One region of the Corynebacterium sp. P4-C1 genome, then DNA from elsewhere that is predicted to be linked to it. Evidence: riboswitches for the same ligand, from Rfam matches in the RefSeq annotation. Region 1 holds a riboswitch; the other holds the start of a gene.

Region 1 (5,296 bases):
GGTGAGGTGGCCGAATTCAGGGGCCGTGCCGAAGGAGCCGCGGTAGATCTCCCCGTTGTGCATGAGGGTGGCCCCGATTCCGGTCCCCACGGCGAAGAGCACCCACGTGCCTGCGTCCCGTGCCGCGCCGAAGCGGTACTCCCCCCACGCGGCGGAATTCGCGTCGTGCTCGAGCCGGACGGGCAGCTCTAGTTCCCTCTCCAAGATGCCGCGCACCGGCTCGTTGTTCTTCCACGGCAGGTGCGGTGCGAAACGGACCACCTCGCACGCCGGATCGAGGAATCCGGCGACTGCGACACCGACAGCCGAGATATCGTGGCGGCGGCGCAGCTTTTCGACGAGTTCCACGATCACGTGAACGAGCCCGTCCTCGTCTTCAGGGGTGTGCGTTGCCTCGATGTCAAGGATTGCGCCCGACGCGTCCACGACTCCTGCGCGGGTGTTCGTGCCACCAATATCGAACCCGATAGTGAGCGGGACGGCACTGTCTTGCGTAGGCATGAGTCAACATTGTAGTCGCGCTGCGACGAGCCCCATATTCATCTATCCCGCCCCGCCCGGACCCGCCTCAGGCTGGAGCAGGCCGGCTAAGCGGGCCCCCAGTACCTGCCAGGAGAAGCGCCGCCCCACCATCTCGCGGCCCGCGGCTCCCATCGCCGCTCTGCGCTCCGGGTCGCGCAGGAGATCGATGACCGCCCCGGCCACAGCGTTGGCATCTGTCCCGTCGACAACGATCCCCGACTCCGCTGTCACAGTCTCGGGCGCCCCGCCCGAGTTTCCGGCGATAACGGGAACACCGCACGCCTGCGCTTCGAGATACACGATCCCGAGGCCTTCCACGTCCAATCCGCCGCCTCTGGTGCGCGCAGGCATGGCCACGATGTCGGCGGCGGCGACCAAATCGCGCATATCCTCCCGCCGCACTCGGCCGAGAAAGGTCACGAAGTCCTCCATTCCTCGGCGCTGCACGAGCTGCTCCAGCTTTCTTCCGTAGCGCCCCTCCCCCACAACAGCGAGACGTGCACCCGGCACTGCTTCGAGCACAGTTGGCCAGCACCCAATCAGTGTGTCCTGCCCTTTGCGGGGTACGAGGCGCGACGCCACCACCACCAGGGGACCGTCGCCGAAACCGTGGCGGGCCCGGGCGGCGGCACGTTGTTCGGCAGTCGCAGGGCGGAAGAACTCCGTGTCCACACCGGACGGCAGCGGCACGAAATCGGGGGAATCACCGAAAGCACTCCGGAAACGGCGCAAAGTGTAGTCGGAAATATACGTGATAGTGTCGGCCGAATCCCCGATCCGTCGCAGGACCTGGCGGGCACCGGGCAGCATCGACCAGCCGACTTCGTGGCCATGTGTCGTCGCCACGATCCTCTGCGCCCCCGCCTTGCGGGCTGCCGGCCCCATCACGGCAAGCGGCGCCGCCGCCCCGAACCAGACGGTAGTGATGCCGTGTTCGCGGATCAGCTCGCTCATGCGGCGCACAGTCGCCGGAGTCGGCAGCATCATCGAAGTGGGCCAACGGTGGACGGGATAAGGCAATGAAGCGTCGAAAAGCGCCTCCTCCTCCTCGTCCTGCGTGGATGCGAAAACGACGAGCGAACCCGCACCCCGTAAACGGACAAGCTCGTCGGTGAAATCCCGCAAATACGACTGAATCCCGCCGATTGTGGGCGGGAAATCATTCGTGACGAGGAGCGTGGCCATACGCCTCGGGCGCTAGTAGCGGACGGCGCCCTGCACCGGCATCGAATTCATCGGAACGACCTGGACCGGAATTCCGTAGTCGGAGGCGTGAACCACCTGGCCGTTACCCACGTACATCCCGACGTGGGTCACGCCCGGGTAGTAGCCGATGATGTCGCCCGGCTGGAGCTCAGAGAGGGGCACCGGGGTGCCGCCGGCGAGCTGGGCGCTTGAAGTGCGCGGGATCGATTTGCCGTTCTGGGCATATGCCCAGAACATCAGGCCGGAGCAGTCAAACTGGTCAGGGCCGGCAGCGCCCCAACCGTACGGGGAGCCGATCTTGGACAGCGCGGCACCGACGACACCGTTGGCGTTCGCTGACGGCGGCACGTTCAGCGAAACCGGGCCGTTCTTCGACTCCCAGCGGGAACGCTGTTCGGGAGTGAACGCGTCGACACGCTTCTCCACATTCTTCATCTGCTCCTCGAGCTCTTTGCGCTCGTTGTCCAGCCTCTTGCGCTTGCCCTCGAGCTCAGCCTGGCGGTAGTTCGCCACCGCGACTGCGATATTCGCGTCCGTGGCACGCTGAGCGGCCTCGCGGTTCAGCTTCTGGGACTCGTCGAGAGTGCGCTGAGCGGAACGCGACAAAGAGCCCAGGTACGCCGCACGGTCGATCGCCTCCTGCGGGTTGGCGGACTCGAGTGCGTTGACGTTCGCGTCGCTGGAGAGATTGCGGTACTGCGCGCGTGCGTGCTCATCCACATCGCCCTGCGCACCGTTCTGCGCCGTCGACGCCTTGCGGGCGTCACGTTGAGCATTGTCCGCCGTTTTCTTTAGAGCCGCGACCTCGCGCTCCCCCTTGGCGATATCGTCCTCGATCTGCTTGACCTCCTCCGACTTCGCGGTGGCCTTCTCGGACGTGTCACTGAGCTGCTTGATCAGCTCGTCGACCTCATCCGCCTGCGCAGGAGTGACGGTGCCGACGGCCAGCATCGCCGCGGCCAAGCCGGCGGCTTGGAATGCGCGAGTAAAGGAAAGACGGGAAGAAGCGCGGTGCTTACCCATTGGGAACCTCGATTCCAAAAACACAGAAGCGCCCCGATCTCCGAGGCAGCAGCGAGAGTTGAGGATTACAAACTTGTAACAAAGTTAATCGCCCGAAGCTCCCCGGTCAAACTCCGAGACCACTTATTTTCCCAGGTGATAACGCTGTGACAAGAGTGAAAAGATGAAAACGGCCGCAGTTCCCCAGTTGAGAAACAAGGGACTGCGGCCGGCAGATAGCGCCGCGGCGGCGCCGACGCTTAGAAGCGGACAGCCGAGTGGATCGGCATGTAGTTCAGCGGGCGGTAGCCCACCGGGGTGCCGGAGTTCAGGGCGTCGATGATCTGGCCGTTGCCGGCGTAGATGGCAACGTGCGATGCGCCGCTGTAGTAGACAACGACGTCGCCCGGCTGCAGATCGGAGATGGCGACCTGCTTTCCGGCGGAAGCCTGCGCACCGGAGGTACGCGGGATCTGCTTGCCAGCCTGGGCGTAGACCCAGGAGGTGAAACCGGAGCAGTCGAAGGCGTTCGGGCCAGCTGCACCGTAGACGTACGGGGAGCCGATCTTAGACTTGGCGATGGACACGATGCGGTCGCCCTGCGACTGCTTCGGGGCCGGCACCGGAGCGGCAGCCTTGGTCGCAGCACGGTACTCGGTCTTAGCCGGTGCCGGAGCGTACTTAGCCTCAACGCCGGCAATCCACTGGCTGAAGCCCGGGACGTTGTTGACACCCGGAACGTTCTTCACTGCGGCAATAGCGGCACGGACGTCCGCGTTACTGTCGGCCTTGCCGGCGAGGGACGGAATCCACTGATCAATGCCCGGGACGTTGGCGATACCCGGAACGTTCTCAATGCCCGGGACCTCGGTTGAGAAACCGGAGTTCGGGACGGTCACCTGAGCCGCGTTTGCGTTAGCCGGTACGAAAAGGGTTGCGCCCGCGACGATCGCGGAGGCGGTAGCGATGCTGCGCTTTGCAGTCACGGACTGACGGCGGTGCTTAGCCATGGACAATCTCCAATATCTTCCAGTAATGCCTACCGGGTTAGCTGTCGGGTTCGGTGCGGGAAATCACCTTGGGAAGCTCTGGCGCCGGCATGGCACCCCTTACTTCCCGCTCACCCCAGGAAACGTTGTCGGTTCCCCGGCTTCCACCTCCGCTTGGCCGCGGGCGGTGGAATTCGGCTTTGTGTTCAGATGTCTTATCGCTTGCGCCTCTGTGGCCGCAAGGTCTCAGATAGGTTACGAAATGGATACGGGACTTGTCTAACGACGCGCCCGTTATCATTTCGTGATTTTAGTCTATGCCTACGTAGGTGTACATACGGAAATCCGGCCCCCAAAGCTCTATCAACGACAAAGAATTGGCCAAACAGCTCCTACCAGCACAAATTGCAAGCAATCACGCTATCCACGGCGCCCGCTAAAGGTGCACTGAATCCACCGGCAAGATAATGTGATCCTCGACACACTGTTATATAAACGCTACAAACACGAGAACAGCCCCTCCCCCGAGCCCGGTTAAGACGGGCTAAGGGAAAGGGCCTTCAACGGCTACAGCGTGTAGCTTACGGGTAGCCTACTTGCGCTTGCGCTCGATGGCACCTGCATCACGATCGGAAGCTTCCTTCTCCGCCTCGAGGGCACGGAGAGTCTCGATCTCCTCGTGGTGGTTAGCACGCTTGATCTCGTTGCGCTTCGCGGTGATCGACGGATCATCCGGGGAGAAGATGCCGGAGGTCTCCGAGTCGGCGTAACCGAGCTCGTTGAGCTGCTTCGGCACACGGGCGCCAGCGTACTCCAGGGGCAGCTGGTGGCCGTGCTGGTCGACCGGCCCCAGCGGCTGGTGAACACCAACGAAGGCACCGTTCGGCAGCTTCTGGATGACGCCGGTCTCGATACCGTGCTCCAGCACTTCACGGTCGCTGCGCTGCAAACCGATGCAGATGCGGTAGGTGATGAAGTACGCCAGCGGCGGCAGGACGATCAGGCCGATACGGCCGATCCAGGTCATCGCGTTCAGGGAAATCTGGAAGTGGTACGCGAACAAGTCGTTACCGCCGGACAGCGTCAGGAGCAGGAAGAAGACCAGTCCCATGACACCGATGCCGGTGCGCACCGGAACATCGCGCGGACGCTGCAGCAGGTTGTGGTGGGCATCGTCGCCGGTGACCTTCTTCTCGATGAACGGGTAGGTCAGCAGCAGGACGACCATCAGGCCTGCCAGCAGTGCGACCCAGAACACGCCCGGGATCGTGTAGTTGCCCAGGTAGAGCTCCCACGCCGGCATGACACGGGCGGCACCGTCAGTCCACAGCATGTAGATATCCGGCTGCGAACCAGCGGAGACCTGCGACGGGTTGTACGGGCCGATATTCCAAATTCCGTTGATGGTGGTGACACCCGCCATCAGGGCCAGAACACCGAACACGAGCATGCCGAAGCCCATGGCCTTGACGGCGAACACCGGCATGATGCGGATACCGACAACGTTGTTCTCGGAACGGCCCGGTCCAGGGAACTGGGTGTGCTTCTGGAACCAGACGAGCAGCAGGTGCGCCGCA
Region 2 (5,296 bases), 980 kb from region 1:
ACCGCGATCAAGCGCGACGCGGAAACACTCGACGAGCTCGACCGCACGACGTTCACGGGTGAAGGGTGGGGGCTGTGCTACCGGGAGGACGCCGGCGAGGTGATTTTCTCCGACGGCACCGACGAGCTTCGCCGCATGGACCCGGAGACGCTCGAAGAGCGCGGCCGTTTCACCGTCACGGACCAGGGTTCCCCCGTCACGGGCATCAACGAGCTTGAGTGCGTCGGTGACGACATTTACGCCAACGTGTTCACCACGACGGATATCGTGCGCATCAACGCAGAATCGGGAGCGGTGGAAGCGCTTATCGACGCATCCGGTCTCCCCAACAACGCCACCCCCGACCCGAACCATGTGCTGAACGGGATCGCGCGCATCCCGGGCACCGACGGCGAGTTCTACTTGACTGGCAAGCGCTGGCCGGACATGTACCAGGTCACCTTCGAACCGGAATAGCACGCCCCGCCGCTAGACTGTTCAAGCATGGCGGAAAGCAAGAAGGACAGCAACGTGAACGGCACAACCGGAAAATCGAGCACTGCCCTGACGGTGACCCTCATCGCCGTCGCGGTCGTGGCCATTGTCGCCGGCCTGTATTTCTTCTTGACCTGGCAGCAGTCCCGCCCCGCCACCCCGCCAGACCAGATCGAGGTCACCGCGGCCGCCGGGGACACAGATGTCTCAGCCACGCCGTTCAGCGTGTGCGAGTTCGGCGCGCAGTGCCCGGAGGGCGAGGTGGCGCGTATCGACGCCGCCGGCGCCGAGTCCGTCCGCATCACTGTGCCGAAGGAGGTCGGCCAGCAGCAGTGGTCGGTGCTCAGCATTTACGACGATCCGGCGGCCAACACCGAGCGCACCTTCACTCCCGGCGAGGCTACCGACGTGGACATTCCCGTGACCGCACAGAAGGACGGCAACGACACCGGGCTTGTGGTCATCGAGGTGTCCACTCTCCTTGTCGGCAAGGACGGTGAAGGCGAAGAAACCCCCGTCGTGACCACATGGGCGTTCACGACGGAGGCTGAATAGTTAGGGCTGGACTAGACGTCGAGCTCCTTGGCCACGGCGCGCAGAATCTCCGCGATCTGGCGGGATTCCTTGCGCTCCGGGTAGCGGCCCGCGTCGAGCGCCGGCTGTACCTGCGTTTCGAGCATGGACATCACGTCTGCGAGCATGCTGGCCAGTTCCTCGGGCTTGCGGCGGTGCACCGGGCGGCGGCGCGGCTCGTCGAGGACCTTCACGCGCAGCGCTTGGGGGCCGCGGCGGCCGGCGGCGAAATCGAATTCGATCCGCTGGCCCGGGAAGAGCTCGTCCACTCCGTCGGGCAGGACGTTCTTGCCCACGTAGACATCCTCGTCCCCCGGGTTGGAAGCGAAGCCGAAGCCCTTGTCGGCATCAAACCACTTCACTTTTCCTACTGGCATGCGTGTTCACCACCGATAGTCGAAAGAATTCAAAGAGTACAGTCTAGCGCGCGTCGCGTGCACGGCCTAGCCGGCAAATCCGACACGCCCAACACAGCAAGTGTGCCGCACGTCACTAAAAATGCCTTTTTCGCAGGTGAAGACTTCGATCTGTCAATGCCTCGAAGTCACATCTTTCACATGTTTCACAATTCGTGTCGGTAACGTGACGCAATCGTTATAAACAGATACAGTTTTGGCCATGCCCCGAACACGGGCGTGACCTTAAACGCCGCCAGCCACGTTCAGTTTTGTCCGGCTGGCGGAGCAAAAGCGAACAGAAATTCGCAGAATTGCCCAAGGTACACAAGTTCATAGGACAAAAGCGGGGGACCCACCCGCACGTGAAAAACCGTGCACCGCGGAGAGATCCGCTCGGGGTGAAGCCGCCGAGCGCGGCCAGGCGACCACGACCTCAGCCTGAACCCGACAGCTCACCTCGCAGACGTACAACAAGAGAGGAAACACACCCGCATGGGACGTCACAGCAAGCAGAACCGCAACCTGACCACCAAGGCAGTCGCTGGCGCTACCGCAGCTCTGGCCACCACCGCTCTGATCAGCCCGATGGCCTCCGCCGCCCCGGATTCCGACTGGGACCGTCTCGCGCAGTGCGAGGCCGGCGGCAACTGGAACATCAACACCGGTAACGGCTACTACGGCGGCCTGCAGTTCAACGCCGGCACGTGGCGCGCATACGGCGGCAACGAGTTCGCTCCCCTGCCGCACCAGGCCACCCGCGAGCAGCAGATCGCTGTCGCTGAGCGCACCCTCGCTAAGCAGGGCTGGGGCGCATGGCCGGCATGCTCCGCGCGTCTGGGCCTGAATTCCGCTCCGACCCCGCGCAACGCCTCCGCCAACAAGCCGGCCCCGAAGCCGGCGGCAGCTCCGGCAGCGAAGCCCGCCGCCCAGAAGACGACCGCCAAGAAGAGCGCTGAGCTCGAGGTCGACGCCGTGTACAACTCCATCACCCGCGAGCTGAACAACCGCGGCATCGCCGTCCCGCCCCAGGTCACCGCAACCTACAAGGCCAACCGCAACGACTACAACGCCTTCTACACCGCCAACAAGGCGCTCGTCGACGCTGTTCTCGCAGGCGACACAGCCGCCATCGCGGCCGCTGCCCAGTCCGACTTCAACAACTACGTCTCCGACCTGAAGACGCAGTACATGGGCTAAACGGCTAAGCCTCCACCTGAGAGCTAAACGCCAAAAAGGGCGCTCTCCCCCACCCGCGGGGAAGAGCGCCCTTTCAGTTTGGTCAAGGTGCGGCAGCCCAGTCTACTTTACGACCGTGATCTGCCAGCCCGCATCCTGCTTCTGCACGAAGTCCTTCACACCGTGGCCGTTGTCAGCGGCCCACTGCGGGATGGACTCGGTGGCCTGGGTGCAGTCGAAGTCGATGACGAGCTCTTCACCCGGCTCAAGCTCGGCCATGGCCTGCTTCGCCTCGATGAGCGGGAACGGGCACACCGCACCGAGAGTGTCCAGGGCGTAACGCCCGTTGCCCAGCGGACGCGCGCTCGTGGCCTGCTTCGGCTTCGTTTTCAGGCCGACGCCGGCGGAAGCGGAGACGATGTTGAACTTCGCTGCAGGAGCGGCAGGAGCCTCTTCGCTGACCGCTCCGGCGAGCTCAGGTGCGCTGATCGACTCGTCGGTGGTGTACACGCCCGCGTCGGCAGTTCCCTGTTTCACGCCGGACGGCTTCAGCCACCGCTTCGCACCGACGTAGACGCCGAGCGCAATGAACGCCAGCGCGACCCAGCCCTGGTAGCTGAACAACGACGTCTGGACCATGCCGTTGCCGACGGTGCAGCCGCCGGCCAGGGAGGCGCCGACGCCCATTCCGATGCCGCCGAAGATGGCGCGGACGGAGGTGACGGCATCCGGAACGCGGACACGGAATTCACCGGAGACCTTCGCGGCAATATAGGAGCCGACCAGAATGCCGAGCACAAGGAGGGTTCCCCAGTTGAGGAACTTACTCTCACCGGTGGTGATGTAGCTCATCAGGTGGGCGGACGGGGTGGTGATGCCCAGGCCGTCGTTTCGGCCGGTCGCCGCCGACAGAGGCCATGCCAGCACGCCGAGCAAGCCGATGCCAGCGCCGGCAGTGCACGGGGTGCAGCGGCTTGCGATACCAGGACTGGTCCAGCGTCACCTTCGACCGCGCTGCATCACGATGCCGAGCGCCACACCGACCGCCATGCCGGTCACAACCATGGAAACCTCCAGTGAATCTATCGAGTTCTCTAAACACCGGGAAGTCTACAACCAGTGAACCAATCAGTCTATATAGACCTAGAAGTTAGAATACAGCTCTGTCTATTACTGCCAATGAAAGTAAAACCGCGCACCTCCCAACACGGGACGGTGCGCGGTATGTGCGCCGCGACGCGGATCTACTGCGCGGTGTTGATGCGCAGAGAGTTGTGCACGTAGCCAGTCTCCTCCCACGGGCGGGGCAGGATCAGCTCGTTGCCGAAGGGGCTGTTGGCACCCGTGAGCTTGGAGGAAATCTCCGTCACCGGGTGTCCGTTACCCGGGGTGTGCGCAGGCCACGCCGGGTTGATCAGGGTGATGTTCTCGAGGTCTTTAGCCATAAACCTTATTCTTTCACGTCAACGCGCAAAACGCACGTAAACTCACCCCCGCAATGACTTCCTTCGCCCAATCGCTCACCGCTTTCGACGACGATGCCCTCCGCGCGCTCATCGCCGCGCGCCCCGACGTATTCTTTCCTGCCCCGCCGCAGCTGAGTTCGCTCGCTGCGCGCCTCACGCTTCCCGGTTCGACAGCACGCGCTTTACGACGCCTCACCGCCCCGGACCTGGCCCTTCTTGAACGTCTCACCGATGCCGGCGCAGAATTCGAGCCCTATGACGCTTCTGAAGAGGCCGCGGCCGGGCAAGTGGAGAACCTCCGCACGCTCGCGTTGGTCTTCGGGCCCGACAACGGTTTGCGCATCGCACCGGGGGTACTCAGCGCGGTCCCATCGGGTTGGCGGGTGACCGATCCGGTCCCCGACTACGTGGAGCAGCTCGTCGCCGAGCTCCCCGCCCCCGAGCGCAAAGTATTGGATACTCTCGCCGCGAACGGTGGCGTGGGCACCACGAGGGCCGCCGCTCCGGACGCCGACCCGGACTCCCCCATCGCGAAATTGATCGCCAAGGAGCTGCTCGTCCGCGTCAACGCCAACACCGTCCGCCTCCCTCGTCCGGTGCGCGACGTGCTCCGCGGCCAGCCGCCGCGGACCTTCCCCATGACGCCCCCAGAAGAGCAACAAGTCGACCAGGACGCAGTCGACACCGCAGCTGCGACGCAGGGTTTAGATGCCGTGCGGCAGCTCCGCCAGCTGATCACGCTGCTCCTCGCAGAATCCGTGCCGCTCAACAAGGACGGCTCCGTCGGGGTGCGGGCGCGCACGAAGATGGACAAAGAGCTGGGCTTCGATCCAAGCCTGCTCATCACCATCGGCGAATCCGCCGGTCTGATCGGGCGCGGCAACGTGGAGGACACAGACGTGCTCGCCGCCACCAAAGACGCACTCACCTGGCTGGACGCGACCCTGCCCGACCAGTGGGCCATCTTGCTTACCGGCTGGGCGGCCTCGCCGTGGCGCACAGATCTGGAGGAGAAACTGCTCTCCCCGGAGATGCACTCCCCCGACGCACGCGGCGCACGACTCACCGTGCTTCGCCACAACGGCGACCCGCACGACCTCTTCTTCCACGCCCCGCTGGCCGCCTCCCAGCTGCCTCCGGGCTTCATCGAGACTGTGGTCGACGAAGCCCGCTTCGTCGGTGCGCTCGACTCCACGTCAGCTGCGTCTT

What was found. A riboswitch is a leader RNA that binds a small molecule or an ion and turns the genes downstream of it on or off. The one in region 1 is predicted to bind cyclic di-AMP.
Region 2: linked by a shared signal. The riboswitch ahead of QYR03_RS04965 (resuscitation-promoting factor Rpf1 domain-containing protein) and the one ahead of QYR03_RS00275 (C40 family peptidase) in region 1 are both predicted to bind cyclic di-AMP.

The regions. Positions count from the first base shown of each region.
Region 1 covers NZ_CP129966.1:58,578-63,873, reverse strand. Annotated here, with positions in the region: gene QYR03_RS00290 (ROK family protein) at 1-501, opposite strand, end outside; gene QYR03_RS00285 (glycosyltransferase family 4 protein) at 544-1,707, opposite strand; gene QYR03_RS00280 (C40 family peptidase) at 1,720-2,751, opposite strand; gene QYR03_RS00275 (C40 family peptidase) at 2,991-3,740, opposite strand; cyclic di-AMP (ydaO/yuaA leader) riboswitch at 3,752-3,929, opposite strand; gene QYR03_RS00270 (cytochrome bc complex cytochrome b subunit) at 4,312-5,296, opposite strand, start outside.
Region 2 covers NZ_CP129966.1:1,038,551-1,043,846, forward strand. Annotated here, with positions in the region: gene QYR03_RS04950 (glutaminyl-peptide cyclotransferase) at 1-456, shown strand, start outside; gene QYR03_RS04955 (DUF2771 domain-containing protein) at 484-1,029, shown strand; gene QYR03_RS04960 (cold-shock protein) at 1,041-1,424, opposite strand; cyclic di-AMP (ydaO/yuaA leader) riboswitch at 1,756-1,929, shown strand; gene QYR03_RS04965 (resuscitation-promoting factor Rpf1 domain-containing protein) at 1,938-2,642, shown strand; partial or broken gene QYR03_RS04970 (YeeE/YedE thiosulfate transporter family protein) at 2,745-3,578, opposite strand; gene QYR03_RS04975 (hypothetical protein) at 3,866-4,066, opposite strand; gene QYR03_RS04980 (helicase-associated domain-containing protein) at 4,120-5,296, shown strand, end outside.